Regions from separate parts of the Pantoea sp. Lij88 genome, predicted to be linked through region 2. Evidence: riboswitches for the same ligand, from Rfam matches in the RefSeq annotation. Region 2 holds a riboswitch; each other region holds the start of a gene.

Region 1 (8,014 bases), on a different replicon from region 2:
CCCGCACAGCGGCCGGTTGAGGTGACGCAGTGGGATGCGGTGCTGGAACTGATTAACAGTCGTCTGGAAGATGATGTGCTGCAGCTGGGCAGCGGCATGCCCGACCTGACGCAGCCGACGCTCAAGCCGTTGTGGAAAGCCTTCAGCCGGCAGGCGCAGAAGCAGGACATGGCGCTGCTGAATTATGACAATCTCTATGGTGTTCTCGCGCTGCGGCAACAGATTGCACGGCTGGCGATAGACAGCGGCTGCCAGCTCACCGCTGATGACATTGTGATCACCACCGGCTGCCATGAAGCGTTATCGGTCGCCGTTCGGGCAGTCTGTGAGCCGGGCGATATCATTGCCGTTGAGTCACCGTCATTTCACGGCATCATGCAAACCCTGCGCGGCTTTGGCATTCGGGCCATTGAGATCCCGACGGATGCAGTAACGGGCATCAGTCTGGAAGCGCTGGAGCTGGCCTTTGATCAATGGCCGATCAAAGCCGTCGTTGTCGTGCCGAATTGTAATAATCCGCTGGGGTTCATCATGCCTGAGCAGCGTAAGCGGGCACTGCTGGCGCTGGCGCAAAGGTTTGATGCGGCCGTGATTGAAGATGATGTTTATGGTGAGCTTGCCTGGGAATATCCGCGTCCATCCACCATTAAAGCGCTGGATCTTGATGACCGGGTTCTGCTGTGCAGCTCCTTTTCCAAAACGCTGGCGCCGGGTCTGCGCGTCGGCTGGGTTGCACCAGGACGCTATCGCGACCGCGTGCTGCATATGAAATATATCGTCACAGGCTCCACCGCGACGCAGCCTCAGCATGCGGTATCCGAGTTTATCCGCCAGGGCCATTATCAGCCCCATCTGCGCCGGATGCGGCAAATTTATCATCGCAACTATGAAACCTTTAGCTGCTGGGTACGCCACTATTTTCCCTGCGGCATCTGCGTTTCCCGTCCTCAGGGCGGCTTTCTGATGTGGATAGAACTCCCAGAAGCATTTGACGCGGTCCGGCTTAACCGCGAACTGCGCGAGTCAAAAATTCAGATTGCCGTAGGCTCACTGTTTTCGGCCTCGGGTAAATACCGTAACTGCCTGCGCTTAAACTACGGGCTGCCCATCAACGAGCAGACTGAACAGGCGCTGGCGCTGGTGGGTGCGGCTGTCGAACGCGCGATGATCTCGTGCGAACATGAGACACAGACTTCCGCCTCTTCTCCCGCATAGCGGCAAGAAGAAGCAGGGCCGGCAAGAGGAGGGATCCGGCCCTGGTCAGATAACCTTAACCTGACGGATGCCACGTTAAGGTGTTGGATCACAGAGCGCCAGCGGCAAAACATACGTTTGCGCGCCGCTTTCCCGCGAGAACGCTGGCATTACCTGTTTTGCAGCCGCTAATGCGCGACAGGTTCCACAAATCCCTAGCTGGCGGGTTCTGCCAGCGCCAGCAGAGTCCGGGTTGCTTCACGCCAGTCATCCGCCTGGGTAATCGCACTCACCACCGCAATACTGCCCACGCCCGTTGCCAGCACCTCAGGTGCCCGTACAATCGAGATACCGCCAATCGCCACGGTGGGAATATGCGTCAGGCGTGTCAGGTGCCGCTTCAGCTGTTCAATGCCCTGCGGCGCAGAAGGCATCTCTTTGGTCTGCGTCGGGAAAATATGCCCAAGTGCGATGTAAGAGGGCTGGATTGCCAGCGCGCGATCCAGTTCAGCATCGTCATGGGTGGAGAGTCCCAGACGCAATCCGGCCTGATGAATCCGGGCAAGATCGGCCACATCCAGATCCTCCTGACCCAGATGTACGCCATAAGCCTGATGTTTTATTGCCAGCTGCCAGTAGTCATTGATAAACAGGCGCGCGTCATAGCGTTTACCCAGCGCAATTGCCTGGGCAATGGCAGGCTCGGCGATCTCATCGGGCTGATCCTTAATGCGCAGCTGCAGCGTGCGAACGCCCATCTCCAGCAGGCGTTCAATCCACTCGGGGCTATCAACCACCGGATAAAGCCCCAGGCGTGGGGCGGTAGCAGGGAATGCGGGCATCGTTACTCCTCCTTAATGGCATCGGCAGGGTGATACAGTTCGCCGCCGTGGCTGCGAAAACGGTCTGACATCTGCGCCATGCCCACTTCGACCGGCTCTGCGCGGGCATCCTGACGTGCAGCAAACTCGCGCACCTCCTGAGAAATCTTCATCGAGCAGAATTTGGGGCCGCACATCGAGCAGAAATGGGCCACCTTGCCCGACTCCTGCGGCAGGGTTTCGTCATGCATCGCCCTCGCCGTATGCGGATCCAGCGCCAGATTAAACTGATCCTCCCAGCGGAATTCAAAGCGTGCCTTGGACATGGCGTTATCACGGATCTGCGCACCCGGATGGCCTTTGGCCAGATCGGCGGCATGCGCCGCGATTTTGTAGGTGATCAATCCCTGCTTCACATCCTCTTTGTTAGGCAGACCCAGATGCTCTTTGGGGGTGACGTAACACAACATGGCGCAACCAAACCAGCCAATCATGGCGGCACCAATACCTGAGGTGAAATGGTCATAGCCGGGGGCGATATCGGTGGTCAGCGGGCCAAGCGTGTAGAAGGGGGCTTCATCGCACAGGTCGAGCTGTTCAGTCATATTGCGGCGGATCATATGCATCGGCACATGGCCCGGACCTTCAATCATCACCTGAACATCATATTGCCAGGCAATGCGGGTCAGTTCGCCCAGGGTTCGCAGTTCGGCAAACTGCGCCTCGTCGTTGGCATCCTGAATCGAACCCGGACGCAGGCCGTCGCCCAGGGACAGGGAGACATCGTAAGCGGCACAGATTTCACAGATCTCACGGAAGTGCTCATACAGGAAGCTCTCCTGATGATGCGACAGGCACCATTTCGCCATGATCGATCCACCCCGCGAAACAATCCCGGTCAGACGCTTCGCCGTCATCGGGACATAACGCAGCAGCACGCCCGCGTGAATAGTGAAGTAATCGACACCCTGTTCCGCCTGTTCGAGCAGCGTGTCCCGGAAAATTTCCCAGTTCAGCGCTTCGGCCACGCCATTCACTTTTTCCAGCGCCTGATAGATCGGCACGGTCCCGATAGGCACCGGGCTGTTTCGCAAAATCCATTCGCGCGTTTCATGAATATAACGGCCGGTTGAGAGATCCATCACCGTGTCGGCACCCCAGCGAGTCGACCAGACCAGCTTTTCCACCTCCTCCTCAATGGAAGAGGTCACCGCCGAGTTACCGATGTTGGCGTTGACCTTAACCAGGAAGTTGCGGCCAATGATCATCGGCTCCGATTCCGGGTGATTGATATTGGCAGGGATGATGGCGCGTCCGGCAGCGACCTCCTGACGCACAAACTCGGGTGTGATGCTGGCTGGCAGATGCGCGCCAAAACTGTGGCCTGGATGCTGTTGCAGCAGCACCTCGCTGCGGATTCGCTCACGGCCCATGTTTTCCCGCAGGGCGATAAACTCCATCTCCGGGGTAATCATCCCCTGGCGGGCATAGTGCAGTTGCGTGACGCGGCGGCCTGCGCGGGCGCGGCGCGGAGTCGGAAGATGATCGAAGCGCAGATGATCCAGCCCCTCGTCAGCCAGCCGCTGCTGGGTATAGCCCGAGCTGTTCTGTTCGAGAAGCTCGCTGTCGTCGCGTTCAGCAATCCAGCGGGCACGCAGTTTTTCCAGGCCACGATGCACATCGATCTGTGCCGCAGGATCGCCATAGGCACCCGCCGTGTCATAGACCGGCACCGCTTCATTCTGCTCATAGAGAGGCTGTTCTTTGCTGCCGCCGATGTGGGTCGGGCTGAGGGTGATTTCACGCATGGGAACGCGAATATCTTCCCGGCTGCCGTTAATCCAGATGCGACGGGACTGGGGAAAGGCACTGCCGCTTTGCAGAGAATCGATAAATTCCTGCGCCTGGGCACGCTGTTCACGACGGGTCATTTTTGGTTCAGACATAGCAATCTTCCAGTTAAGGGGGAACGATGCTTGTCCGGAGTTCGGAAGGAGTAACCGTATAAGCAGCACAAGCGTGCTGACATACAGAGAAGTTTTACTCTTGTTCCCTTCGCAGGTTCTAACCTGATCAGGTTCCGCGGATCCCGAATTAACGGTCTCAGCCCAACTGGGCACTCCGACAAGAAGCCGTTTTCACGCGGGTGTCTGATAAGAGACTCGGGCGTAAAAACCTTACATTTCAAAGCGAAAATAAAAAAGGTTCTTTGGAGAGCACTCCTCAGAACCTGTTCAGCATAAAAGGGCTACGGGATAATCTCAACCCCTTTGCCTGTGATAGTCATTACGCCGGACGGGCGATATGGCTGTCATTCGCTACCGGCGGGGGGACAAGTTTGTTATCCCATGCCAGCTGAATCAGCTTATCTTCCAGCGTGAAGCGTGCTTCCAGCACTTCACCCACTTCAGACAGCGCCTGCTGGAAAGTCATGCAGTTTTCGTCGTCAATGGCCTGCTGCAGGTGACCGTCATACAGTTGCATCAGACGCTCGGTGTTGGCTTCCAGCGGAGGATAGATCTGCGCGGCAGCAATCATCGGACTGTCGCCACTCATTTCACTGATGACGCGCTCGTAGATACTGAAGTGACCCGCAGAAAGATAATCGACCAGGCCGTGGCAGAAGTTGTCCAGCGCCTGCTCATCCAGACGCGTCAGCGCCTCTTTATTGGGTTTAAGACCGACCAGGTGATAATAGGTCACCAGCAGCTGACGACGGGCTTCAAGCCACGAATCGACCAGTTCATTACTGCCACCTACGCGTTCAGCCAGGACGTCTAACTGGTTAAGCATATCTAACTCCATGTGAGTTATAGTTGTTTATCTACACACTTAACATCAGGGCTTCAGCGTGCGAATTGACGCTAAGGATGACGAAATAAATGCAATGCGAAATCTCAAGCGTAGACGCTGGATGGTGGATTGTCAGCCATGAACAGAAACTTTGGTTGCCACAAGGTGATTTACCCCACGGAAACGCCGAAAAATTTGGTTTGACCGGCAGTAAGGCCCGGACCATTGGAGAATGGCAGGGGGAGAAAGTCTGGCTGATTTGTGAGCCTCGCACCTCCGATATGTTTTCAGTCCGGCAGCTCATCGATCAGGATGTCGAGCTGTTTCAGCTGGTGGGTCGCGGTGTGCAGCTGGCGGAATTCTACCGTTCTCATCGCTGGTGCGGCTATTGCGGCCATGAAATGCACCACAGTAAACATGAATTTGCCTGTCTCTGCAGCCATTGCCGTGAGCGTTACTATCCGCAGATTGCACCGTGCATCATTGTGGCTATCCGTCGCGGCGATGAAATCCTGCTGGCGAATCATGCCCGTCATCGCAACAAGGTCTACACCGTGCTGGCAGGTTTTGTCGAAGTGGGCGAGACGCTGGAGCAGGCCGTGGCCCGGGAAGTGATGGAAGAGAGCAATATCCGCGTTAAAAACGTCCGTTACGTGACCTCCCAGCCCTGGCCCTTCCCGCAATCGCTGATGACAGCGTTTATGGCGGAGTATGACAGCGGCGATCTGCAACACGACGGCAAAGAGCTGCTGGATGCGGCCTGGTTCCGCTTTGATGACCTGCCGCTGTTGCCACCGCCAGGCACCGTGGCGCGCCGTCTGATTGAAGATACCGTTGCCCTGTGCCGTGCCGAAGTGTAGAAGTGCTACACTACACGCCTGTTATTGAGAGAGTGTTGAGATGAGTGAACTGAAGAACGATCGTTATTTGCGTGCCCTGTTACGCCAGCCGGTTGATGTCACGCCGGTATGGATGATGCGACAAGCCGGGCGTTATTTGCCGGAGTACAAAGCGACACGCGCCCAGGCGGGTGACTTTATGTCGCTGTGTAAAAACGCCGAGCTGGCCTGTGAAGTCACCCTGCAGCCGCTGCGCCGTTATCCGCTGGATGCCGCCATCCTCTTCAGTGACATCCTGACCATTCCGGATGCGATGGGACTGGGTCTCTACTTTGAAACCGGCGAAGGCCCGCGTTTCTCTAACCCTGTAACCTGCCGCGCAGACGTCGAGCGTTTACCGGTGCCCGATCCAGAAATGGAGCTGGGCTATGTGATGAACGCGGTCCGCACCATCCGTAAAAACCTGAACGGCGACCTGCCGCTGATTGGCTTCTCTGGCAGTCCGTGGACGCTGGCCACCTACATGGTGGAAGGCGGCAGCAGTAAGGCGTTTACCAAAATCAAGAAGATGATGTATGCCGATCCCGCTACGCTGCACGCGATGCTGGATAAGGTGGCCGACAGTGTCATCCTCTATCTCAACGCTCAGATCCGTGCCGGTGCGCAGTCCGTGATGATATTTGATACCTGGGGCGGCGTGCTGACCGGTCGTGATTACCTTGAGTTCTCACTTCACTACATGCACAAAATTGTTGATGGCCTGCTGCGTGAAAACGACGGTCGCCGCGTGCCGGTAACGCTCTTCACTAAAGGCGGCGGACAGTGGCTGGAAGCGATGGCAGCCACTGGTTGTGATGCGCTGGGTCTCGACTGGACTACTAATATTGATGACGCACGCCGTCGTGTGGGCGACAAAGTTGCGCTGCAGGGCAACATGGATCCTTCTATGCTCTATGCTGCACCTGAGCGTATCGAGCAGGAAGTCGCTGGGATTCTGGAGCGTTTTGGCTCCGGCACCGGACACGTCTTCAATCTGGGGCACGGTATTCATCAGGATGTTCCACCCGAAAATGCAGGCGTCTTTGTTGAGGCGGTGCATCGTTTATCACGTCCCTGGCATCAGGAGTAATCATGGACATTGCCGCACTTCGCGCTGAGCAGTTACAACGCGCCGCTGACGTGGTGCGTGAAGATGACTTTGACGTATTGCCGCCCCGCTTTATCGGCGGAGCGGACGTTGGATTTGAGCAGGAAGGCACCGTTACGCGGGCAGCGATGGTGATACTGGAGTATCCCTCGTTAAAGCTGGTGGAGCATCGCATCGCGCGCGTTGAAACCACCATGCCGTATATTCCGGGCTTTCTCTCTTTCCGTGAATATCCGGCACTGATGGCCGCCTGGCAGATGCTGGAGCAAAAGCCGGACCTGCTGTTTGTGGATGGGCACGGTATTTCGCATCCAAGACGACTGGGCGTCGCGTCGCATTTTGGCCTGCTGGTCGATGTACCGACGATTGGCGTTGCCAAAAGTCGCCTGTGCGGGCGTTTTGACGATCTGGATGCGCAGCCTGGCAGCCGTCAGCCGCTGATCGACAAAGGTGAGCAGATAGGCTGGGTATGGCGCAGCAAAGTGCGCTGTAATCCGCTGTTTGTCGCGACCGGCCATCGCGTCAGCCTGGATACTGCGCTGCAGTGGGTCGAAAACTGTACGCGCAGTTACCGGTTGCCGGAACCGACCCGCTGGGCCGATGCGGTTGCTTCTAACCGAACCGCTTTCCAGCGCTGGCAAAACGCGCTTTAACACTGTTTGTGCTGCGGTTTTGCAGTTACACTGCGGCCAGCGAAACGAATAAGAGCCACCTTTATGTTACAAAATCCCGTTCATCTGCGTCTGGCGAAGCTGGAAAGCTGGCAGCACCTTACTTTTATGGCCTGTCTGTGCGAGCGCATGTATCCCAACTATCGCGCGTTCTGTGAGCAGACTGAATTTGCCGATCCGGCACTCTATCGCCGTATTCTTGATCTGATCTGGGAAAACCTGACGGTCAAAGATGCGAAGATAAACTTCGACAGCCAGCTGGAAAAGCTCGAAGCCGCCATTCCTGATGGTGATGCGTTTGAGGTTTACGGCGTTTATCCGGCTATCGATGCCTGTGTGGCATTGAGCGAAGTCGTGCATGCGCAGCTGAGCGGTGAAACTCTTGAGCATGCTATTGAAGTCAGCGAGACCTCAATTACCACTGTCGCCATGCTGGAGATGACCCAGGCTGGCCGCGAAATGACCGATGAAGAGCTGCGTGAAAACCCGGCTATCATCGATGAGTGGGACCTTCAGTGGGAGATTTTCCGACTGCTGTCGGAGTGTGAA
Region 2 (8,014 bases):
GATGTGGCGGCGCTGTCGCCATTTGAAGCGACGCGCGTAGCGGAAATCACCAGTTGGGAAGCGTTTAAGCTGCTGTCGATTAAGATTGACCGGCTGGATAAGTGGGCGAAACCCGGCCTGCTCTGTATTGGTGATGCTGCACATGCTATGTCGCCGATTGGTGGGGTTGGCGTCAATCTGGCGATTCAGGATGCGGTAGCGACGGCGAATCTTCTCAGCGACCCTTTGAAGCGGGGAGAACTGCAGCTGCGCGATCTGGAGAAAGTGCAGAAACGTCGGCAGTTCCCCACGGTCGCCACGCAGTTTTTGCAGATCAAAATGAGCCGAGGCAAAGCCAAAAGAAAACCCACGGGAAGCAGCAAGGTGCCTGCGATTATCCAGCGCCTGCCGTTCCTGCGGTTTGTGCTGGGACGCCTGATTGGCCTTGGCTTCCGGACGGAGTCGCCGCAGGTTGCGCGCGTGAAAGAAGAACGTTAAATGATTTCGACAGCGATCCTATATCGTGCGACACTGTTTCGTTGTGAAAGTACTGTCAGGTTGAGCCGCTATTCATCTGATAATTGGGCGCTAATTGAGCATTGTTAAGCTAAATTATTTTCGATTTTTGCGCCTGCATAGGAGAGGTTTCAGTGCATAACGAGCAAAATGGCAGCGACGTAAAACGTCTGAGCGCAATTAAGGCACTTTTGTCACCGGATGAAGTCCGGGATAACGTGCTGGAGAGATTCGTTAATCTCGCCAGCCAGGTGCTGGGTATTTCAGGCAGCTTCATTTCGATTATTGACGATCATAATCAATACATTAAAGCGTCACGGAATTTCGATCTCAAACAATCGACCCGTGATGAATCTCTGTGCCGCCACGTCGTCGATGGTGAAGGGCATCTGGTGGTGGTTGACACGTTGCTGGATGAGCGCTTTGTCACCCACCCGTTCGTGAATGGCGATCCACATATTCGATTCTATGCCGGTGTCTCACTGCAGAATCTCGACGGCGCCACACTCGGAACGCTCTGCGTGACCGACACGCAGCCACATCCCTTTACGGACGAGAAACTCGCCACGCTGCGCTCACTGGCAACGCTGGTGACCTCTTTTCTGGATGCGTGGAACAATGCCGGGTTTGCCGACGTCATTACGCACCTGCCGAATCGGCCACGACTGATTCGTGACGTTCAGCAGCTGACCCTTACCGCGCCTCACCGTCGCTTTCGCCTGATTCTTATCGACTGCCTCGACATCATTCGCGCCTATGAGCTTTCACGCGCGGTGGGTATTGCGCCGATGGAGAAATTGCTGAAGCAGATGGCGCAGGATGTGGCACATCGGCTCATGCTGCCGGACAACGAAACGCTCTACGCTTTTGCCCCGGGCCGTTTCGCTATCGTGCAGCCTTATTCAGGTCGTTATAACGCGCATAATCTGCCCGACCTGTTTAAGGGCATGAAGGCCGATCTGGCGGAAAATATCACGCTCGACCTGGATGTCTTCACCGGTGAAACAGAGTTTGTGCCGGACCAGATGGATGCGAATGAAACGGTGCGTCAGGCGGTGAGCGCGCTGCATGAGGCCATTGATGAGAACATCAGTGCGATGTCGTTTGACGAGAGTTACGACTCCCGTCGCACCGATGACTTTATGATCATGAACGATCTGGCTCAGGCGCTGAAGAAAGACGAAGAGCTTTACCTGGCCTGGCAGCCAAAAGTCTGTCTCAAAACCGGTAAAACGGTCGGGCTGGAGGCGCTGATCCGCTGGAATCATCCTGAGCGGGGTGAACTCTTCCCATCAGAATTTATCCCGTTAGCGGGTAAAACTAACCTGATCTCCGATCTGACCAGCTGGGTTATCGATCATGCCGTTGAGCAGCTGGCGAGCTGGAATCGCGAGTACGATCTGATTCCTGTCTCCATCAACGTCAGCGAGCGCGACTTCGCCAGGGCCGATTTTGCCGAACAGCTGGTGGCGAAACTGGCGGCGGCACAGTTGCCCAACGCTATCCTGGGCATTGAGTGTCTGGAGAATGAGTTGATCACCAAAAGTGATGTGGCGATCAAAGGGCTGGAAGCGCTGAAATCGCACGGCTTTGTGATCTCGCTGGATGATTTCGGCGTTGGTTACAGCAACATCAGCTATCTGCAGGATATCCCGCTGGACGTGATTAAGATTGATCGCTCACTGATCTCACGTATGGGTGAAGATGAGGCATCAAAAATCATCGTCAGATGCATTATTCAGATGCTGAAAGAGCTGAATTACACCGTGCTGGCCGAGGGCGTCGAAACAGAAGCGACCCTGGGATTACTGAAAACCTACGGTTGCGATCAGATTCAGGGCTACTTCTTCTCAAAACCGCTGCCCGCCAGCGACATTGAACACTGGCTGTATCAGAAGTCACATCAGTAATCCGTAACCAGCCCGCAGCGATCGCTGCGGGCGCATTGATCACTGACTGCCGATGGCGTAGCGCTCAACCGGAGTGATGCTTTTAATCAGTTTGTTATCAAACAGAAATTGCTCATAGGCCTGATAGCGTGCGCGATCCAGTTTTGCCGGATCGGCGGCAAACAGGGGCAGCGTGGCACGCCATGCCTGATGGTTTAGCGGCGTGTTCAGCTCCGGATGCGCGCGGGCAAAGGCCAGCCAGCTCTCCTCAGGATGCGCCTGCAATTCGGCATTTCCCTTCTTCAGTGCCCGCAAAAACTTCTGAATTTTCTCCGAGTGTGCCTCATCACGATTGGCGACAATAATCAGCTCGTCATAGGCCGGAACACCGTAATCCTCAACGTTGAGCACCACCGGCGCTTTGCCCGCGAGTTTCAGCTCCAGGGCTTCGATATTGCGATAGCCGCCGATCACCGCATTCACCTGGCCGGTCATCAGGGCGCTGGTGAGCTGAAAATTGACGTTAACCAGCTTCACCTGATCGGCTTTGACACCGTCATGGGCCAGCATGGTCGCCAGCGTTGCCTGTTCAATGCCGCTGACCGAATAGCCGATACGTTTACCTTTTAAATCTGCCGGTTTTTTTACCGTTTTGTCTAACGTCATCAACGTATTCAGCGGTGTGTTAATCAGCGTGCCTACCCGCATCAGCGGCAGGCCCTGATCGGCGAAGAAATGCAGCTGCGGCTGATAGGTAATCGCCAGGTCCGCCTGCTTTGCTGCCACCAGCCGCGGCGGCAGCGCCGGATCGGAAGGCGGCACAATGTTCACGTCCAGCCCTTCGGCTGCAAACGCGCCGGTCTGCTGAGCCACCATAATCGGCGCGTGATCGGGATTGATATACCAGTCGAGCACCAGCGTCAGTTTTTCCATCGCCTGAGCCTGGCTGGCTAAGGAGGCGCTGAACAGCAGGGTAAAGAGGGGCAGTTTAGTCATGGTTTTTCTCATTTTTCAGGTGATTAAATTGTCTCAGGTGCCCAGGTAATCAGGCGGCGCAGCAGGAGATCGACAGACAGCCACAGCGCCAGCGTCATCAGCACCAGAATGAAGAGCGCGGCAAAACACATGTCGCTCTGCATCCGCGCGTTAGCATTCAGCATCACGAAGCCCAGCCCTTCGGCTGAGCCGACCCATTCACCGATGATCGCGCCGATTGGCGCGACGGCCGCCGCCATCCGCAGGCCCGAACCCAGCGCGGGCAGCGCCGCTAACAGTCGGACATGACGCAGTTGTGCGGTGGGTGAAGCGCCCATAGTGCGGGCCAGATCGAGATAGCCGGGCGTGACGCGACGCAGGCCATCAAAAAAGGTGGAGGTTACCGGGAAGAAGATCACCAGCACGGCCATCGCGACTTTGGCGCTCATACCAAAGCCAAACCACAGCACCAGCAGGGGGGCCAGGGCAAACACCGGAATCGCCTGGCTGGTAATCACCAGCGGCATCATCCAGCGCTGTAACCACGGCGAAAACGTCATGCCCAGCGCCAGCACACTACCCAGCAGCACGCCGAGCGCCATGCCGCTGAGGATCTCAATCAGGGTAATCAGCGTGTGATGGCTCAGATAGTCCGCGTTCTGCCACAGCGCGGCGGCGACCGCAGCGGGCGAGGGCAGCAGAAACGCCGGAATAGAGGTCAGCGTGGCGAGCCACCACAGCGCAATCAGTCCTGCAAACAGCGTGACTCCCCGGTGAAGTCCGGCTAAACGTGATCTCATCCGGCTATCCTGCTTAGCTGTTTCAGCAGGGCGGCCTGACTCTGGATAACATGGATGTCATCGGCTGCCCGCGGTGGCTGACCCTGGAGTGGGGATGCGGCTTCTATTCCCGCAGAACCGATCACCAGCAGATGATGACTGAGCCGGCAGGCTTCTGCGGCATCATGGGTAATCAGCAGTACGGTGTGACCGACCAGCACTTCCGCGGCCAGCGTCTGGATCTGCGTCCGCGTCAGTGCATCCAGCGCGGAGAACGGCTCATCCATCAGCACAATCGGCTGACGGGTGTATAGGGTGCGAGCCAGCGCCGCACGCTGACGCATCCCGCCGGAGAGTGTCGCGGGCCGCGCGCGGGCACAGTGACTCAGACCTACCCGTTCCAGCAGATGCTGCGCCCAGTCGCGATCGGCTTTCTTCCCGTTCAGGCGACTCGCGAGGCAGACATTCTGTTCCACCGTGAGCCAGGGATAGAGCAAATCCTGTTGCCCCATCCAGGCGATGCGCCCGGTCAGCGGCAGGCCATCGCTGCCGCTAATCTGTCCGGAGGTCGGGGGTGTCAGACCCGCAATGACCCGCATCAGGCTGCTTTTACCCACGCCGCTGGCACCCAGCAAAGCGGTAAAAGCGCCGCCCGCGATCTCCAGATCAAGCTGGCTGAACAGCTGCTGCTGACCCAGCGTCAGGCAGAGCTGGCGAACTGAAATCCCCGGCGGGTTCATGGACTGACCTGAAGAGGGGCAGCACTATTGAGACCCATCTGCCAGAACGCCGCTTCCAGCCGGGTTGCGGTGGTGAAAATCTCAGTCAGCGGGTTAAAACGTTGTTCACCCGCGCGCTGCTGAGCCAGGGCTTCAAACAGCAGGAGTGAGGAACCGACGCCCGCCAGGTAAGATTCATCCCCATAGTTCTCTATCCATGGAGCGTACGGATTTCCCTCAAAGCGTGTCGCAGGATCGTCCAGCAGCGTCAGGCCAATTTCAGCGTAACCAGCAACACAGGGCATCAGCGCAGTCATCAGTTCCAGCGCGTCCCCGGTGTGACCCACGTCCAGCACGTAGCGGGTATAGTTGATCGTTTCCATGGCCTCGGGTTCGCTCGCCATTGACGCCTCGCTGATGCCCCATTGCTGGCAGTAAGCCAGATGCAGCGGCAGTTCGCTGACGATGGCGTTGAGCGATGCCGTCGCGCTGCGCAACGCGGCTGGCTCTGAGAGTTTGCTGATCAGCAGACCCCAGGCACGGGCAAAGTGCAGCAGGAAGAGATAATCCTGGGTGAGATAGTGGCGGAATGCGGCGGGTGGCAGCGTGCCCTGACCGAGCTGCTGCACAAAATCGTGCGCGACATAAGCGTGCCAGTGACTGCCCGCCTGCTGGCGCAGACGACCATAAAAGCCGGTTTCGAAAAGCGGATGTGACATGGGATCTCCAGTAACAGGGAGATCCGGGCATACGGTCTGGAACAGGGGATAGTGCAGGAGATAATGCAGAAAAATCTGCCGACCCGTCCCTTCGCTGGCATGACCCAGATCAGGTTCAAAGGGTTCGGCTTTCGCCATCTCAGCCCATTACAGGACACCCCTCGGAGACATTCGTTATACGATAATTAGTGCCGGAGTACAACGGCACGCGTGCGCGATATTAAGTGACATTGTCACTCAAGATCGGCCCCGTTACTGGCAATCACTTTCTTATACCACCAGAACGATTTCTTGCGCGTGCGCGCCAGCGTGCCGTTGCCCAAATCGTCACGGTCAACGTAAACGAAACCGTAGCGCTTGCTCATTTCACCGGTTGAGGCGGCAACCAGATCGATGCAGCCCCAGCTGGTGTAACCCATCACCGGCACACCATCTTCGATGGCATCGCCCATGGCGCGGATGTGTTCACGCAGATAGCTGATGCGGTAATCATCATTAATCTCGCCATTCGCGTCGATTTCATCGCGCGCACCCAGGCCATTTTCGACCAGGAATAGCGGTTTCTGGTAGCGGTCATACATCATGTTCATGGTAATGCGTAAGCCGAGCGGATCGATGCCCCAGCCCCACTCGCTGCGCGGCACGTGAGGATTAGGCAGGGATTTCACCACGTTGGCGGCACTGCTGTTCTGCTCATTCATCTCCGCCGAGGCGCAGCGTGAAGCGTAGTAACTGAACGAGACGAAATCGACGCTGTTTTTCAGAATGTCGGCATCACCGGCTTCGATCTCAAGCGTCACGCCTTTTTCACGGAACACCCGCGCGGCATAGGCCGGATAAGCGCCGCGCGCCTGCACATCGATAAAGAACAGGTTTTCGCGATCTTTCTCCAGCGCCGCCCAGACATCTTCCGGTTTACTCGACCACGGATAGAAGTTGCCACCGGCCAGCATGCAGCCGACCTGGTTAGCCGGATTGACCTCATGCGCGATCCGCGTGACCAGTGCGCTGGCAACCAGTTCATGATGTGCTGCCTGGTATTTTACCTGCTCCTTATTCTCACCCGGTTCGAATACCAGACCGGCGCCGGAAAACGGGCTGTGCAGCAGGATATTGATCTCGTTAAACGTCAGCCAGTACTTCACCAGCCCATCAAACGCTTCGAAACAAGTGCGGGCATAACGGGCAAAAAAGTTCACCATCTTGCGGTTACGCCACGAACCATATTCCGTGACCAGATGCATCGGCACATCAAAGTGGCAGAGCGTGACCAGCGGTTCGATATGATATTTCCGGCACTCCTCGAAGACCGCGCGGTAAAAGGCGATGCCTTCCGGATTAGGCGTCAGTTCATCCCCATTGGGATAGAGACGGCTCCAGGCGATCGAAGTGCGGAACACGCTGAACCCCATCTCCGCCATCAGCGCGATATCCTCCCGATAGCGGTGATAGAAATCGATGGCATCATGGCTGGGATAAAATTCGTCGTCACGCAGGGTAAAACGCTTTTCCAGACCCAGTTTGACCGGCATACGATGCGGGCCATGCGGGATCATATCGACGGTGGTTAAGCCCTTTCCGCCTTCACGAAAGCCGCCTTCACTCTGGTTGGCGGCCAGTGCGCCGCCCCATAAAAATCCTTGCGGGAACCTTGAATAAGACATGCAATCCTCTTTTCCGGGTCAGCGTGACCCTTTCCTTTAGTGACTATTAATCGCGTTAGTGCGTTCGGTAACCGGCACAGGTTGCGCGGCGGTTCCGGCTTCGGATTTCGTTTCAGTTTCAGTTTCAGGAATATCTTCAAACCCTAACAGCAGCGTCAGCACAAATGACAGCACCACCGACAACACCATGACCGCACCGACCCAGACGATACTCATGGGATTAGCCGGGTCGAAGAACTGTACGCTGGTGAACAGACCCGGTGAGGCCATTGAGTGGCTGGCCAGCCCGCCAATGCCCGCGACCGCGCCGCAGATAAAGCCGCTGATCAGACAGGCGATCAGCGGGCGTTTAAGGCGCACCGCGACGCCATATAGCGCCGGTTCAGAAATGCCGGCAATGATGGCCGAGGCCGCCGCCGCCAGTGCGGTCTGGCGCAGTTCGCGATTTTTAGTCCGGAACGCCACCGCCAGGGACGATCCGCCCAGCGACAGGTTGGCCCCAATTTCAGACGGCATCACCATGCCTTCTTTGCCGGTCTCGGCGATGGTCTGGATGATGGTCGGCGTAAATACCCGATGCATCCCGGTCATCACCAGCAGCGGCCAGATGGCACCCATAATCGCAACCGACAGCCAGCCAAGATAGCCATGGACGGTGTAGACCAGCGCGGATATGCCGCTGCCGATCCAGATGCCAATCGGGCCAATCAGCACAATCGCGATGGGCGCAGCAATCAGCACGATCAGCATCGGTTTCAGGAAGTTTTTGGTCAC
Region 3 (8,014 bases), on a different replicon from region 2:
TTCATGTTCGCTTTTCATTTCTGCAATCATCTGCTCCGGCGCAATGCCCAGCTGCTGAGCTTTCAGCATGATAGGCGTGCCGTGCGCATCATCGGCGCAGATGAAGTAAACCTGATTGCCACGCATTCGCTGATAACGCACCCAAATGTCTGCCTGGATATGCTCGAGCATATGGCCGAGATGGATTGATCCGTTCGCGTAAGGCAGTGCGCACGTTACCAGAATTTTTTTAGCGACTTGAGTCATAGTTTGCGTAGCTTTCTGTTGATTGAAAAAACGGGCTTAGATGGTAACTGAAGGCTTCTCCTGCGTAAACACAAGGGATTCGCCCCGCCAGTCGCCGCAGATCCACGAGCATCTGATATCATTGACAATACATCGCTGAAACACAGCGTAAGCACAGCAGAAATAAGGAGCAGGGGATGACTGCACAATCCCGGGAACCGCATACGCCAGAGGGTCTGCGCGCCATCGTGGCGGGCGTATTGAGACGCTTTGAGCATCCGACCCTTAAACAGAATCTCACCGCGCTGAAAGCGCTGCATCACGTGGCGCAGCTTGACGGCACGCTGCATGTGGAACTGCTGATGCCGTTTGCCTGGGCCAGCGGCTTTGACGACCTGAAAGAGCAGGTCAGCGCCGAACTGCTGCGTCAGACCGGCGCAAAAGCTATCGACTGGCGACTCAGCCACGACATTGCCACTCTGAAGCGGGTGAAAAACCAGCCGGGTGTGAACGGCGTGAAAAACATTATTGCGGTCAGCTCCGGCAAAGGCGGCGTGGGTAAATCCAGCACCGCCGTGAATATGGCGCTGGCGCTGGCCGCTGAGGGCGCGCGGGTCGGTATTCTTGACGCCGATATCTATGGCCCGTCAGTGCCAAACATGCTCGGCACCCAGGATCAGCGGCCGACCTCGCCGGATGGCACCCATATGGCGCCGATCATGGCGCACGGCCTGGCAACTAACTCCATTGGTTATCTGGTGACGGATGACAATGCGATGGTGTGGCGCGGGCCGATGGCCAGCAAAGCGCTGATGCAGCTGCTCAATGAGACGATGTGGCCGGAGCTGGATTATCTGGTGCTGGATATGCCGCCAGGCACCGGCGACATTCAGCTGACGCTGGCGCAGAACGTGCCGGTGACCGGTGCGCTGGTGGTCACGACGCCGCAGGATATCGCCCTGATTGATGCCCGCAAAGGGCTGGTGATGTTTGAAAAGGTCAATGTGCCGGTGCTGGGCGTGGTGGAGAACATGAGTCTGCATATCTGCAGTCAGTGTGGCTTCCACGAGCCGATTTTTGGCACCGGCGGCGCGCAGAAACTGGTCGAAGATTATCAGACGCAGCTGCTGGCTCAGCTTCCACTGCACATCGACCTGCGCGAAGATCTCGATGAAGGCGAGCCGACGGTGATTCGCCGGCCCGATAGCGAGTTTACCGCGCTCTATCGCCAGCTGGCCGGACGCGTCGCGGCTCAGCTTTACTGGCAGGGCGAAGTGATCCCCGGCGATATCGCCTTCCGCGCGCTTTAAGCCCGACCCGACCCGCTGGCATACTGCGAGGCCAGCGGGTAGTGCATCAACACGTAACCCCCGTGCTCGCCTTCGCCCTGTGAAATCATCTTCCAGCCATGCTTCAGGTAAAACGCCTGCGCCGCTTTGTTCTTCTGCAGGCACTTCAACGCGCCGGTCGAGGTAAAGCGCGCCTCTACCGCCTCAAGCAACGCACTGCCCACGCCGCGACCCTGCCAGGCAGGATCGACATAGAGGCTGTGCAGGAAATTATCGTTCTCCAGCAGGCCCGCAAAACCGACCCTCTGGCCGTCAGCTTCCGCGACCAGCACGGTTTCCCCCAGAATGACGCCATCAAAATCTTCCAGCTGCCACTCGCTGCCATCCAGCCAGCGCCAGTTGTGTCGTCGCGCCGCCAGAAACAGCGTGCGCAGAAAAGGACGATCGGCTTCCGTAAACGGACGAATCTCCACAGGTCAGCTCCCTTTTAATCCGGTCTTTCAAAACTAGCAGCGATTCACGCAGACGCGCGAAAAGATAAAGCGGGTTAAATGTCACGTAAATCGCTGTACACTGCCTGCCGGGCCAGAGAGCATCAGGCTCTCAGCGTTTGATAGCTTTCGTTTATCAGATTGATAACGTCCGCATATTAGATGTTGGCCCGAAAATTATGTAACCTGCATCACATATTTTAACGGAGGCCACCAGATGTCTATTATCAATACCAAAATCAAGCCGTTCAAAAACGCAGCATTCAAAAACGGCGAATTCATCGACGTAACCGAGAAAGACGTTGAAGGTAAATGGAGTGTGTTCTTCTTCTATCCAGCTGACTTCACCTTCGTCTGCCCGACCGAACTGGGCGACGTGGCTGACCATTACGAAGAGTTCCAGAAACTGGGCGTAGACATCTACTCCGTTTCTACCGACACCCACTTTACCCACAAAGCCTGGCACGGTTCTTCAGACACCATCGCGAAGATCAAATACACGATGATCGGTGACCCGACTGGCGCCCTGACCCGTAACTTCGAAATCATGCGTGAAGACGAAGGTCTGGCTGACCGTGGTACGTTCATTGTTGACCCGGAAGGCGTTATCCAGGCAATCGAAATCACTGCTGAAGGCATTGGCCGTGACGCCTCTGACCTGCTGCGCAAAGTGAAAGCGGCTCAGTACGTGGCTTCTCACCCAGGTGAAGTGTGCCCGGCTAAATGGAAAGAAGGTGATGCAACGCTGGCTCCGTCCCTGGACCTGGTTGGCAAAATCTAATCCCGCTTCGCCCTTTCGATCATTCTCCAATCGGGTGCTGCGGCACCCGATTTTTTGACCAGGATATCACTATGCTCGACACAAATTTGAAAACTCAGCTCAAGGCCTACCTTGAGAAATTAACCAAACCTGTTGAGTTGATTGCCACCCTGGATGAGGGTGCAAAATCAACCGAGATCCGTGAACTGTTGGTTGATATCGCCGGCCTGTCTGACAAAGTCAGCTTCCGCGAAGAGAACGATCGTCAGGTGCGTAAGCCCTCATTTCTGATCACCAACCCAGGTTCGAACAGCGGCCCGCGTTTTGCCGGTTCCCCTCTGGGTCATGAATTTACCTCACTGGTGCTGGCGCTGTTACAGACCGGTGGGCATCCGTCGAAGGAAGCACAGAGCCTGCTGGATCAGATCGCGGCGCTGGATAGCGACTTCCATTTCGAAACCTACTATTCACTCTCATGCCATAACTGCCCTGACGTCGTTCAGGCGCTGAACCTGATGGCGGTGATTAACCCGCGCATCAGCCACACCGCTATTGACGGTGGCCTGTTCCAGAACGAGATTCAGGAACGCAACGTGATGGGCGTGCCAGCGGTTTACCTGAATGGTAAAGAGTTTGGTCAGGGCCGCATGAGCCTGGCGGAAATCGTCAGCAAAGTGGATACCAACGCGGATAAACGTGCAGCGGAAGAGCTGAACAAGCGTGACGCCTATGAAGTCCTGATTATCGGCAGCGGCCCGGCGGGCGCAGCGGCAGCCATCTACTCAGCGCGTAAGGGTATCCGTACCGGCCTGCTGGGCGAACGTTTTGGCGGCCAGGTGCTGGACACGGTGGATATCGAAAACTATATCTCCGTACCGAAAACCGAAGGGGCAAAACTGGCGGGTTCACTGCGTGCACACGTAGATGATTACAACGTGGATGTGATTGAAAGCCAGAGCGCCATCAAACTGATCCCGGCGGCGAAAGAGGGCGGACTGCACGCCATCGAAACCGCCTCCGGCGCCGTGCTGAAATCACGCAGCATCATCCTGGCGACCGGCGCACGCTGGCGCAACATGGGTGTGCCGGGTGAAGAAGCATATCGCACCAAAGGCGTCACCTACTGCCCGCACTGTGATGGCCCGCTGTTTAAAGGCAAGCGCACGGCCGTGATCGGTGGCGGCAACTCCGGCGTGGAAGCGGCCATTGACCTGGCGGGTATCGTTGAACACGTTACGCTGCTGGAGTTTGCCGGTGAGATGCGTGCCGACAAGGTACTGCAGGATAAACTGCGCAGCCTGAAGAACGTTGATGTGATCCTGAACGCACAGACCACTGAAGTGAAAGGCGACGGGACCAAAGTGACCGGCCTGCACTATCTTGACCGTACGACGCAGACCACCCATGAGCTGCCGCTCTCGGGTATCTTCGTTCAGATCGGTCTGCTGCCGAATACCCCATGGCTGGAAGGCGCGGTTGAGCGCAACAAAATGGGTGAGATCATCATCGATGGTAAATGCGAAACCAGCCTGAAAGGCGTGTTCGCAGCGGGCGACTGCACCACCGTGCCGTACAAGCAGATCATCATCGCCAGCGGCGAAGGTGCAAAAGCCTCACTGAGTGCTTTTGACTATCTGATTCGCACCAAATCAGCTGAATAACGTTTAGTCAGCCAGACAATAGCCCTTCAGCATCCGTGCTGAGGGGCTTTTTTTGGCCTGTTAATAGCCCGCCAGCGTCATCAGCATCATCCATATCGGCGTTGTCACTGCCGCAAACACCGTTGAAAACAGCATGCTGGCCGCCGCCGGACCGGTAATGACATTGAACTTCTGCGACATCAGATAGACGTTAACCCCGACCGCCATCGATCCCAGCAGCACCACCACTTTACTCTCCAGCGGCGGCAGATCGGTCAGCCACGCGATAGCCCATACCGTCATCGGTTGCAGCACCAGCTTCAGCAGGCAGATGGTATAGCTCTCTTTTAACCCATCCCGCACCCGATAGTGCGCCAGGCTCATGCCCAGGGTGACCAGCGACAGGGGCGCTGCCAGCGAAGCCAGCATCTTTAGCGGTTCCGCGGCCAGCAGCGGCAACGGGCGCTGCAGAAAACTCCAGGCCGTCCCGCTGAGAATGCCGATGATTAGGGGATTCTTCAGCACGCCGATCAGGGTGCGCCAGAGACCTTCCAGCGAGAAACTTCCCTGTTTTGCCCACTCGACCGAAACAGTCAGTAAGGTCCAGAGGATCAGGCTGTTAAACACCAGCACCAGTGCCACCGGAGGCAGGGCTTCAGGCCCGAGCAGCACCGTGGCCACCGGGATCCCCAGCATCACGTTATTGGAAAAGATGCCGCCCAGCGCAAACACCGAAGCTGCTACGCCATCCAGATTAAACAGCCTTGTTGCCAGCAGTCGCCCCACGATAAACACCAGCAGGCAACTGCCGAAGAAAGCCAGTAACAGGCGTGCATCCACCGGCGGACTCTGCGAGAACGTGCTCATCACCCGAAACAGCATGCAGGGCAGGGCGACGTTAAACACAAAGCGGTTCATTCCTTCGCTGATGCTGGCGGGCCATTTTCCGAGGCGCGTCAGGCAGTATCCCAGCAGGATCAGGATAAACAGCGGGGCTGACAGATAAATTTGATGGCTTAAGCTTTCAAACAGCAGTGGCATAGAGAGAGTCTGGTCAGACGATGATTAGTTATCAGACTAACAAATTGCTAACTAACTGTTAACTGTAACAGTGTCTGGATTGACCGTAGCCGGGACGCTACCCGAGCCAGCGACGCGCCTGCTGGTCGCTGATATCCCGGTAATAGACACGATGGATTATTTCGCCGCAGCCCGGACAACGCGCGGAAAGATAGGTGGAAAGGTAATGTCTGCCATTTGGCGCGACGGCGCCCTGACGTTCAATAATAATGTCCTGCCATCGATGGCGGTGTGGAATAAGCGCTGACAATCGCATCATACATCCTGAATAGTATGAAGTTCCGCTTCAGAAGTTTTCTAACTCAATGAAATAATTTGTTTTTTACGATGACGCTGCGAGCAGGTTAATTATTATGGAGAAACCAGAATGACTGCGGGAAATATTACCCGTTCGGGTAATAACCAGAGTTACCTATAAAGAGGTATCCCGTGAGCCCGCAGCATTAAGCCTTTTTTTCCACCGTCATGAGTTGATCGGGATCATGTGAATTGTTTCAGCTCTGATTATTTGCCGGGCTGGTGTCGCTTGCTTTCGCCGCACAGCTCTCCTATGCTGCAAGCCGTAACACGACTCGGGGTGCCGCTTTCCACACGGAAAGGGCTGAGAAAAACCCGCTGACCTGAACTGGATAATGCCAGCGTAGGGAAGTCTGATGCCTGACCGCATTCGCCTTCTTGTTCGCCGGTTGGGAGCTACGATGACACATCAATCTCAACACCTTTCTGCCGCGCACTTCGCGCCCATCCTGCACACTTTCCGCCGTCAGTCACCGCTGGTGCACTGCATGACCAATGACGTGGTTCAGAACTTCACCGCCAATGTACTGCTGGCACTTAATGCCTCACCTGCAATGGTAATTGATGCTGAGGAAGCCGCAGAGTTCAGCCGCTTTGCCGATGCGCTGCTGATTAACGTGGGCACCCTGACCCGCGAACGCCAGCAGGCGATGCAGGCTGCGGTCATCGCTGCCAGAGAGGCGGGCACACCCTGGACACTCGATCCGGTTGCCGTCGGTGCGCTGACGCTACGCAGTGAGTTCTGCCAGCAGTTGCTAAGTCAGCAACCGGCGGTAATCCGGGGAAATGCGTCAGAGATTCTGGCGCTGGCACAGCAGGCCAGCGGCGGGCGCGGTGTCGATACGCTGCATCAGGCCGATGCGGCACTCGATGCGGCACAGCATCTCGCTGAGACCTGGAACACGCTGGTGATCGTTACCGGAGAAGTGGACTATGCCACCGATGGTCAGCGATTCCTCGCCATAAGCGGGGGAAGCCCGTTAATGACGCGGGTGGTCGGGACCGGCTGCGCGCTCTCGGCTGTGGTCGCGGGCTTCAGCAGTCTGCCTGGCGATCGTTTATTGAATGTCGCTGCTGCCTGCCAGGTCATGGCCCTGGCGGGGGAAAAGGCAGCGGCGCAGACGTGCGGGCCGGGCAGCTTTGCCACGGCGTTTATCGATGCACTCTGGACGCTGGAGGCGAAATCATGAAGCGCATTAATGCCCTGACGATTGCCGGTACCGATCCCAGCGGTGGCGCAGGTATTCAGGCCGATCTGAAAACCTTTTCCGCGTTGGGAGCCTATGGCACCAGCGTTATTACCGCGCTGGTGGCACAAAATACGCAGGGCGTGCAGTCGGTTTATCGCATTGAACCTGACTTTGTTGCCGCCCAGCTCGACTCGGTGCTGGATGATGTGCGCATCGACAGCGCAAAAATCGGCATGCTGTCAGAAACGGCCATCGTGGAACAGGTTGCCGCCCGGCTAAAGCATGCGGCGATCCCCTTTGTGGTGCTGGATACGGTCATGGTCGCGAAAAGTGGTGATGCGTTGCTCTCGCCAGATGCCGTGGCCAGCGTACGGGAGCTGTTACTGCCGCAGGTCTCGCTGATCACGCCTAATCTGCCGGAAGCGGCGGCGTTGCTGGATTGCGGGATTGCCAAAGATGAGACGGAGATGCGCGAGCAGGGACGAGCCTTGCTGGCCCTGGGATGTCAGGCCGTGCTGATGAAGGGCGGTCACCTGGCGGCGGACGAAAGCCCGGACTGGCTGCTTACGCCTTCAGCAGAGCAGCGATTCAGTACGTCGCGCGTGGATACCCGTCATACACATGGCACCGGCTGTACGCTGTCGGCTGCGTTAGCCGCGTTGCGTCCGCGTCATGCTGACTGGGCAGAGACGATAGGGGAAGCTAAAAACTGGTTACAGCAGGCGCTGTTACAGGCGGATTCGCTGGAGGTCGGAAAGGGTATCGGGCCGGTTCACCATTTTCATCAATGGTGGTAACGACGAAGGCCCGCATCGGCCTGTTGATCAGGCGGTGCGGGCGGTTTCAGGTTCAGGGTGCTTCAAACCAGGCGCTGTTACGTTCGGCAATCGGGGTGATCGAGAAGATCATCTCCTGCAGGTGATGACGCATTGCCGCTTCCGCGGCATCGGCGTCGTGACGCTTCAGCGCGGCATAAATCTCTTCATGCTGCTCAATCACTTTTTCCGGCGGAGAGACCTCACTCAGCGTCAGGAACCGCACC
Region 4 (8,014 bases), 320 kb from region 2:
TGCTGGAGGGAGAAGGCGATCTCAGCCTCGACCACTGGCGGCAGGAACATCAGCGCTACTTCGAACGTGAAGGCTATTTTCACAGCGAAATGGAGCTGATTTTCGAGACGTTCCAGCTGGTCGAAGTGATTTAAACCGGCATCTTACAGCGTGTTTGCCGCCATCAGCGCCAGCCGCGTGATTCCCCGCGCGGTAAGGTTCTCAGCCGCCTGGGCCGCGCGCATACCGCTGGCGCACACCAGCACCACGCGCCGATCGCATGGCGGCTGCCAGGCCGCTATCTGTTGCGGCAGAATCCGTAATACCTGACTGGCCACACTGACCGCTGCCTCCTCCACGCTGCGCAATTCGACTATGCAATCGTCCCCCGTCAGCATTGGCAGATCGATAAACGGCGTGCCTGGCGCGTCCGGTTCGGGCGCGTCGTCGAAGCGAAACTGCCGCACATGCCAGTCCACAAAGTCGCAGTGAATCATGCAGCCGAGCGGCGATGGCGTCAGCTTCAGTAATACGCTCAGCGCCATCTGCGCCTGCATGGCGCCCAGCGTGGCCACCGCAGGTCCCATCACGCCAGCCGTGTTGCAGTTACCCGACGACGCGGGCAGCTGCGGGAACAGCGCGCGATAGCCGGGCGCACCGCCGCAGAATCCACCGACATAGCCTTTGCGCCCCAGCACCGACGCGCAGATCAGCGGCAGGCCGCGCGGATAGCAGGCGTCCGAGAGCTGATAAGTAATGGCGAAATTATCCGCCGCATCCACCACCAGATCGATTCCCTCCAGCGCCTGCGGCAGCTGACTGGCGCTCAGCGAGTGTGCATGCGCCTCGACGTGGCAGTCAGGATTTCGCTGAGCCAGCGCGCGCTGCGCGCAGATTGCCTTGGGCTGACCCACATCATCGACGCCAAACAGCGTCTGCCGGTGAAGGTTATGCAGCTCGACCCGATCGCCATCGTAAAGACGGATGAACCCGACACCCGCCCCTGCCAGTAACGGCAGCAGCGTTGCGCTAAGGCCGCCCGCGCCCACCACCAGCACCCGCGCCCCGATCAGCCGCTGCTGCCCCGCGTCGCCAATCTCCGGCAACATGGTCTGTCGCTGATAACGCTCCATCGCCACTCCTCAGAACTGTGCCAGACCAAAAATGGGCGTTGAGGCAGACGCCATGTCGCGCTGCTCCATCAATCCCGCCTGAAACGCCTCGTGCCCGCCATGGATTGCCGCAGCAAACGCCCCGGCCATCCGCACCGGATCGCGCGCTTTTGCCACCGCCGTGTTTAGCAGCACGCCGTCGAAACCCATCTCCATCGCCTGCGCCGCCTGGGCTGGCGAGCCGATACCGGCATCGACAATCAGCGGCACATCTTTAAACCACGCACGCATCGTGCGCAGCCCTTCGATATTGCGCAGCCCCTGACCGGAACCAATCGGCGCACCCCAGGGCATCAGGACTTCGCAACCCGCTTCCAGCAGTTTCTCGCCGACAATCAGATCTTCGGTGGTGTAAGGAAACACCTGGAAGCCGTCAGCGCAGAGGATCCTCGCGGCTTCAACCAGCGCAAATGGATCCGGCTGCAGCGTGTCGGCATGACCAATCACCTCAAGCTTAATCCACGGCGTGTCGAACAGTTCGCGCGCCATCTGCGCCGTCGTCACCGCCTCCTTTACCGTGTGGCAGCCTGCGGTATTCGGCAGAATGCGTTTGTTAAGCTGTTGCAGCAGCGTGCGAAAAGCACCGCCCTCACTGCCTTCCCGGCGCAGGCTGACGGTAATGATCTCCGCGCCTGATGCGTCGATCGCCTGATGCAGGATGTCCGGTGAGGGATAGCCGGCGGTACCGAGCAGAAAGCGGGATTGCGGCGTAAAGTGATAGAACATGATTAACCCCCCTGCATCGGTGACAGAATTTCCAGCTGACTGCCCGCCTCAAGCTGCTGGCTGGCATAAAGGCTGCGCGGCACAAACTCACCGTTCAGCGCGGTGGCGACGGTGCGCGGGTCGATCTGCTGCTCCGCCATTAGCTCTGCCAGCGTCTCTGCATCGGTTTCAATCGGGCGTCCATTAAGTTGAACTCGCATGAGTCATCTCCTGAGTAAGTTGCAGCATGAGTTTTTCAGCCATAATCGGTGCCAGTAAAAAGCCGTGACGGTAAAGCCCGTTTAACGAGAAACGGCCATTTTCATAGCGGACTTCAGGCAGGTTCTGTCGGTAAGCGGGACGCAGGCCGGTGCCGCTCTCCACGATCCGCGCTTCGGCCAGCGCCGGATGCAGGCTATAAGCGGCACTGAGCAGCTCCATCATCGCCCTGGCACTGATCGGGCTGCTGTCATGGCTTTCGACCATCGTGGCACCCAGCATGAAGTGCCCGCCTGCGCGCGGCACCAGATAGCAGGGAAAGCGGGGGTGCAGCAGCCGGACAGGACGGGAGAGCTGAACGTCGGACGTCTGCAGGATCAGCATCTCACCCCGCACAGCACGCAAGGCGGGCTGCTGGTCAATGGCATGGATGCCACGACAGTCGATGATTTTGCCGGTGGGGTTACCGCTGTGAAAAGGGACGCCAGCCTGCTGCAGTTTGTCGCGCAGTTGCTGCAGGGCGCGGCGGGGATCGAGATGCGCCTCAGCCGCAAAAAACAGGCCGCGGGCAAAGCGATTTTCCAGCGCCGGTTCGATGTCACCCGGTGCGACCCACTGATGCTTCAGGGTCATGCTGGCGAAGCGCGTCAGCTCGCGGCTGTCACGCGGCGGCGCTACCACCAGCGTGCCCTGCTGCACCACGCCATCAACGCGTTGCGCCCACCAGCCCGCAGCGTGCTGACCCCATTCGATCACCTGCTGAGGCGCGCTTTCCGCTTCGCACCAGGGCGCAAGCATGCCGCCCGCCCAGTGGGAGGCCGCGCGACAGTCTGGCTGCGTAATGATTTCGACAGTTTCTCCGCGCTCCACAAGCAGTGTGGCGACGCACAGCCCGGCCACGCCGCTGCCGAGCACCGACCAGCGGCTCATGGTAGCCACCGGACAGGAACAGAGAGATTCAGGATAAGATATTTCACTTTGGCCTCGTTATCAGTTAACGATGACCCGTGATACAGAGGGAAAAGGCAGAAGCATCGCGAACGCGCTCCTGCGGCAAGTATCTGATGCGATACCCGTCTTCCTACGCCAGTATCAACTGGGTCAGGTTCTAAGGGTCGCTAAGCCGCGCGATGCGCTATTAGCCTCTCAGTCTCTCTGGCGAGACTCCCCTGACGCGTTTAGTTGTAAGTTAAGCGGGCGGCTTCGTCAAGCCGCGGGCGAAGTGCAGCACATGAATATCGGCATTAAAGGGCCGACCCGGACGACCAGTCAGCGGCGGTTGCCAGCGTCACAAAGGGTCCCGCCAGTGTCTGATTATGATGACCAATAATCTTCTCCGCAGAGAGATGCGGATTATCGACGGTGGTATGCGCATCGGAAATCAGCACGACGTTAAAACCCAGTTCCGGTGCGGCGCGACAGGTCGTATCAACACAGAACTCCGTTTTCATCCCGGCTATCACCAGTTGTTTAACGCCTCTTTGCCTGAGCTGATGGTGCAGGCCGGTCTCTCTGAAACAGCTGGGATATCGTTTTGTGAAGACGATATCTGCCTGCGGGTTAACCTGCAATTCCGGGATGAGGCGAGTCAGCGGGCTTTGTTCGTTGAAGGGGGAATGATCAGGCCCGATATGGCGGGCAAAAAAGATGGGCACATCAGACTGCCGTGCTTTGGTGATAAGCAGAGTGATAGTCGACAGAATGCTGTCTGCGGCGAAAGGCGCCGCTGGACCATGAAAAAGGCCCTGCTGCATATCGATGATTAAAAGTGCACTTTCAGATGTCATCATGACCTGGCTCCATTCAGTTTTAAGAACGGAGAACAGGTCCCCGTCCGGTTCGGCGGGGAGTGGGAATCTGTTGTGTCAGGTGCCAGTCACAAAGTCGCCCACGCCGCCGCTGAGCGCGGTGGTGGTGACGGTGGTGAAAGACAGAACTGACATAAACATTTTCTGATCCTGAGTTAAGAATACGGGAAGCGTCACCCTCAACAGGAGGGGGCTGGAATCTACACTATCCTGAATGCTGTCGCTTTTAAAGCGCCTTAAGTGATTGCGTCACCGCACCAGTGATTTCACGAATGCGCGGTTCGGCGCGACGATAATAGGTCCATTTTCCCACTTTGCTGGCTTCGACCAGACCTGCACTGTGAAGGGCTTTCAGGCATAACGATGTGGCGGGCTGTGATAAGCCCGCCTTGTCCTGTATGAGGCTGGCACAGACGCCATACTGATCGAAGGGATAGAGCTGGGTATAGCCCGCAAACGCTTCATCAGGATTTTTAAGCCACTTCAGCACTGCCACTCTGGTCGGGTTGGACAGTAACTTCAGGGCATTTTCGGGGGACATGCCGCCTCACAAAATATCAGGATTGAAAAACAGGATAGTCAGTATAGCCTTTCTCAGTACCGCCATACAGGGAGGCGTTATCGACCTCATTCAGCGGATAGCCTGATTGAATGCGCGCGGGCAGATCGGGATTGGCGATGAATGATCGGCCAAAACCAAACAGATCGCCCCAGCCTTTTTCCAGCACATGCTGCGCTTTTTCTGCCGTATAGCGACCTGAATAGATGATCGGAGACCGGAATGTTTCCCGCAGCGCAACGCGGAAACTCTCTGGCATGTCCGGGCTATTATCCCAGTCCGCTTCAGCAATTGAGAGATAGCCAACTTCAAGTTCATTCAGCAGCTTTGCGGCACGGATGTAGGTCGCGTGGGGATCGCTTTCAACCAGGCCAAGATAGACGCGCTCTTCATCGGTACTGGAAAACAGCGGTGCAAACCGGACGCCCACGCGATGGCTGCCAAACACCGAGCTGACGGCCTCAACGACTTCACGCAGGAAGCGCAGACGATTCTCTGCTGAGCCACCATATTCATCCTTACGGAAGTTGGTATGTTCTGAAATAAACTGGTTAATCAGATAGCCGTTGGCGGAGTGCAGTTCCACGCCGTCGAAACCGGCGGCTTTGGCGTTCTCCGCTGCGCGTTTGTACAGCGCCACAATCTCTTTCACTTCTTCTGTGGTCAGTGCCCGAGGCTCGCTGGGTGCAGTCAGTATCCCCGCGCCTGGCCCGGTTTCAATAAACACCCGGACGTTGTCGGCTGCGATGGCTGAAGGCGCTACCGGTGGCTGCTTGCCTGGCTGAAGTTCATTATGAGATACGCGGCCAACATGCCAGAGCTGGCAGAAAATCGTGGCGCCTTCCTGATGTACCGCCTCCGTGACCTTTTTCCAGCCCGCGATCTGCGCCTCGCTGTGGATCCCCGGCGTCCATGCATAACCCTGCCCGCGAGGCTCAATCTGGGTGCCTTCGGTGACCATCAGTCCCGCGCTGGCACGCTGGCGGTAATACTCCACCATCAACTCGCCGGGAATGTTGCCCGGCTGTTCACTGCGGCAGCGCGTCAGCGGCGGCAGGACAATGCGGTTGCGAAGTTTAAGATCGCCCAGGTTCAGGGGGGTAAAAAGTGACGGCATAACAGTAAGTCCTCTGGTGTTTAAGAGGCGCCATTATATTTACACATTTAAATTTGTAAATGTGTAATCCGTGCTTTCTGTTCGGGGATCGTTTATCAGAGGGGTAATCCTGCAGACGTCACACTCAGGCCAGCTGCAGGATCATCAGAACATTAAGAAGCGTATTTTTCAGTGAACGCCTGCCATTGCTGGCGATAGACATTCAGCTGCTTCAACGCACCATCTATAGACGGTTGTGCAGCATTGCCGGGGTTGGGCGTGGCACGAATGATAGCCGCAAAGGCGCTGAATACAGTATTCATATCACTGCCCGAGTTCATGGCTTTCATCATGCCGTTCAGCTCAACCTGAGGCCGTGCGGTACCGTTTTCAAATGCTTTAAGATTATCACGTGCACTATCCTGCATATCACGGGTGCCATAATTCATCGCCAGCGTCAGCATATCCTGAGCGCCCGACAACATCGCGCTGTTTCGAATAGCCACTTTGACGTTTATCATCTGATCGGTGATGCGAGTCGCCTTTTGCTGATGGGATCCGGAGACATATTTTTCAATCAGAGTATGCAGCTTAGACTGAGTCAGGGTCAGTGACATGGCTTCAGAGGTATCGCTGTTATCGTACTGATTACGCCCCACCTGCCCTTCAGCCAGTACCTGATGTAAGGCAGCGGCGAAGTCATCCATCGAGCTCTGGGTATTGTCAGCCGTCATACTCAGAAGTGGCTTAAATGTGCTGGCATCCCAGCTGGTGTTGGGATCGTTGAACAGGGCATAGCCGAGGTTAACGGACGCCCCCTGATCGGATGACTTTAACTCTGCCAGTGCCTTGAGATTTTTTTCCTGTTGCTCAGCTGAGAGGGGTTCATCCCTGGCCTGTAACAGGCGCGCTCTTGCCTCGGGGGAGATGACCACCACACTGGCGGGTAACGCTTTTTCAGTCAGGCTCTCTTTAATGCTGTCCGATACTGTATTTGGTGTGATGAGCGTGGCTGAATATCCTCTTGCCACGTCTGTGGTAACGCCACTGATTAACCCCATAATGCCCTCTACGGTTTGTTTGGTTGAACAATTAATCGGCAGGATGTAACTCATCTTTACGGGGATAAATTCAATCCGTGATTCAGGCAACTTTTTAAGGTTTAAGGTAGGACGACATGACTTTATTTCATCATGGGTTCAGATATCTTAAGCTGGCCCCCAGCATATCAGCGCATCCTGACAGGGAAATTCAGAGGAAACGTTGTGATTAATGCACTTTCTTTAGACGCGCTCGGACCGCGCATTTGTATTATGGGTCCGTCGAACAGCGGCAAATCGACCTTAGCTGATGCTATTTCCCGCAAAACAGCCTTACCCGCCGTTTATCTGGATACACTTCACCATCTTCCGGGAAGTCAATGGATTCCCAGAGCACCGGCAGAGTTTCTCCGCCTGCACGCTGACGCGGTGAGTCAGGAAAAATGGGTAATGGATGGGAATTACACGAAATGCATTGAAGCGCGACTCGCTCGCGCCACAGGATTGATTCTTTTGGATGTAAAAGTGCCAGTAGCGCTGCTTCGGTATATTCGCAGATGTTACTCATCCACACCGCGAATTGGCGGTCTCGGCAAGCGCAAAGAGCATATGACCCTGGAGATGCTGAAATATATTATCCTCACTGCCCCAAATAATCGGCAGCGCCATAAGAAGCTATACGACCAGGTCACACTGCCAAAAATTCTGCTTCAGTCTTCAGGTGATGTTAAAGCCTGTCTGGAATACTGGGGCCTGGAGCTAAAAAATCAGTAACCCGCGCAACGGCGATTAATCAACGAGCTTTAAGCTCGCCAGAAGATCGTTCAGCGCTCCGACGGGCCCGGCATGATTTGTCTCTGAACGGGTCGTGTCCCAGGGCATGGCGTCATCAGTACAGTAATCCCCGATGCATTGCATATCAGCAGAGTCATTCAATAAACCCACCGGGATCCAGATATAAGGTTTGCCACGTAACAGGTTTGGCACGGTCGAGCCACAGCGGGAACAAAAATCGTTGCGATAACCTGTCGGTTTACGCCACGAAGCGATCTGGCTTTCACCGGATAGCCAGTTAAAGTCAGCCTCCTTCACCAGCGTCGCAAGGTTATAGCCGGTTCCGCTTTGCTTTCTGCAAAGTGAGCAGTGGCAACGATAAAAGCGTTCGGGTGTCACTGCTATTTCAAAAGTCACGGCTTCACACAGACATGCGCCTTTCATTTGATCGCCTTTTAGGGAGGGATTCCGGGATTGCCTGGTCATTTAAAAAATTCAAACAGGAGCGGCTTTCAATCTCAAATAACCGCATTTAGCTGCGGCTGAATAACAGTTTCAGCCCTGCCAGTCCAAAGCAACAGGCTAACAACGCATCGAGTCCGCGACGAATCCGGCGGTAAAAGGCGCTCATCACGGCAGTTGAGAACAGCAGAGCATAACCG

The links. A riboswitch is a leader RNA that binds a small molecule or an ion and turns the genes downstream of it on or off. The one in region 2 is predicted to bind thiamine pyrophosphate.
Region 1: another riboswitch for thiamine pyrophosphate. It lies ahead of thiC (phosphomethylpyrimidine synthase ThiC); the one in region 2 lies ahead of PU624_RS00635 (TenA family protein).
Region 3: another riboswitch for thiamine pyrophosphate. It lies ahead of thiM (hydroxyethylthiazole kinase); the one in region 2 lies ahead of PU624_RS00635 (TenA family protein).
Region 4: another riboswitch for thiamine pyrophosphate. It lies ahead of PU624_RS02345 (FAD-dependent oxidoreductase); the one in region 2 lies ahead of PU624_RS00635 (TenA family protein).

What each region holds. Positions count from the first base shown of each region.
Region 1 is NZ_CP118269.1:3,752,857-3,760,870, reverse strand. It holds gene PU624_RS21425 (aminotransferase-like domain-containing protein) at 1-1,215, shown strand, start outside; gene thiE (thiamine phosphate synthase) at 1,410-2,036, opposite strand; gene thiC (phosphomethylpyrimidine synthase ThiC) at 2,039-3,961, opposite strand; TPP riboswitch at 4,049-4,149, opposite strand; gene rsd (sigma D regulator) at 4,302-4,808, opposite strand; gene nudC (NAD(+) diphosphatase) at 4,898-5,668, shown strand; gene hemE (uroporphyrinogen decarboxylase) at 5,709-6,776, shown strand; gene nfi (deoxyribonuclease V) at 6,779-7,447, shown strand; gene PU624_RS21390 (YjaG family protein) at 7,511-8,014, shown strand, end outside.
Region 2 is NZ_CP118267.1:120,204-128,217, reverse strand. It holds gene PU624_RS00660 (FAD-dependent oxidoreductase) at 1-477, shown strand, start outside; gene PU624_RS00655 (sensor domain-containing phosphodiesterase) at 630-2,405, shown strand; gene PU624_RS00650 (ABC transporter substrate-binding protein) at 2,445-3,380, opposite strand; gene PU624_RS00645 (ABC transporter permease) at 3,404-4,159, opposite strand; gene PU624_RS00640 (ABC transporter ATP-binding protein) at 4,156-4,878, opposite strand; gene PU624_RS00635 (TenA family protein) at 4,875-5,576, opposite strand; TPP riboswitch at 5,646-5,748, opposite strand; gene PU624_RS00630 (6-phospho-beta-glucosidase) at 5,810-7,240, opposite strand; gene ascF (PTS cellobiose/arbutin/salicin transporter subunit IIBC) at 7,277-8,014, opposite strand, start outside.
Region 3 is NZ_CP118269.1:1,416,378-1,424,391, forward strand. It holds gene metG (methionine--tRNA ligase) at 1-246, opposite strand, end outside; gene apbC (iron-sulfur cluster carrier protein ApbC) at 423-1,535, shown strand; gene PU624_RS10385 (GNAT family N-acetyltransferase) at 1,532-1,987, opposite strand; gene ahpC (alkyl hydroperoxide reductase subunit C) at 2,223-2,786, shown strand; gene ahpF (alkyl hydroperoxide reductase subunit F) at 2,858-4,426, shown strand; gene PU624_RS10400 (AEC family transporter) at 4,487-5,446, opposite strand; gene PU624_RS10405 (hypothetical protein) at 5,544-5,741, opposite strand; TPP riboswitch at 6,049-6,149, shown strand; gene thiM (hydroxyethylthiazole kinase) at 6,184-6,972, shown strand; gene thiD (bifunctional hydroxymethylpyrimidine kinase/phosphomethylpyrimidine kinase) at 6,969-7,769, shown strand; gene PU624_RS10420 (GntR family transcriptional regulator) at 7,822-8,014, opposite strand, start outside.
Region 4 is NZ_CP118267.1:438,409-446,422, reverse strand. It holds gene PU624_RS02365 (ASCH domain-containing protein) at 1-134, shown strand, start outside; gene PU624_RS02360 (HesA/MoeB/ThiF family protein) at 144-1,112, opposite strand; gene PU624_RS02355 (thiazole synthase) at 1,122-1,877, opposite strand; gene thiS (sulfur carrier protein ThiS) at 1,880-2,077, opposite strand; gene PU624_RS02345 (FAD-dependent oxidoreductase) at 2,061-3,005, opposite strand; TPP riboswitch at 3,137-3,256, opposite strand; gene PU624_RS02340 (cysteine hydrolase family protein) at 3,320-3,865, opposite strand; gene PU624_RS02335 (ArsR/SmtB family transcription factor) at 4,110-4,424, opposite strand; gene PU624_RS02330 (alkene reductase) at 4,441-5,559, opposite strand; gene PU624_RS02325 (hypothetical protein) at 5,712-6,599, opposite strand; gene PU624_RS02320 (P-loop NTPase family protein) at 6,807-7,352, shown strand; gene PU624_RS02315 (GFA family protein) at 7,368-7,796, opposite strand; gene PU624_RS02310 (LysE family translocator) at 7,885-8,014, opposite strand, start outside.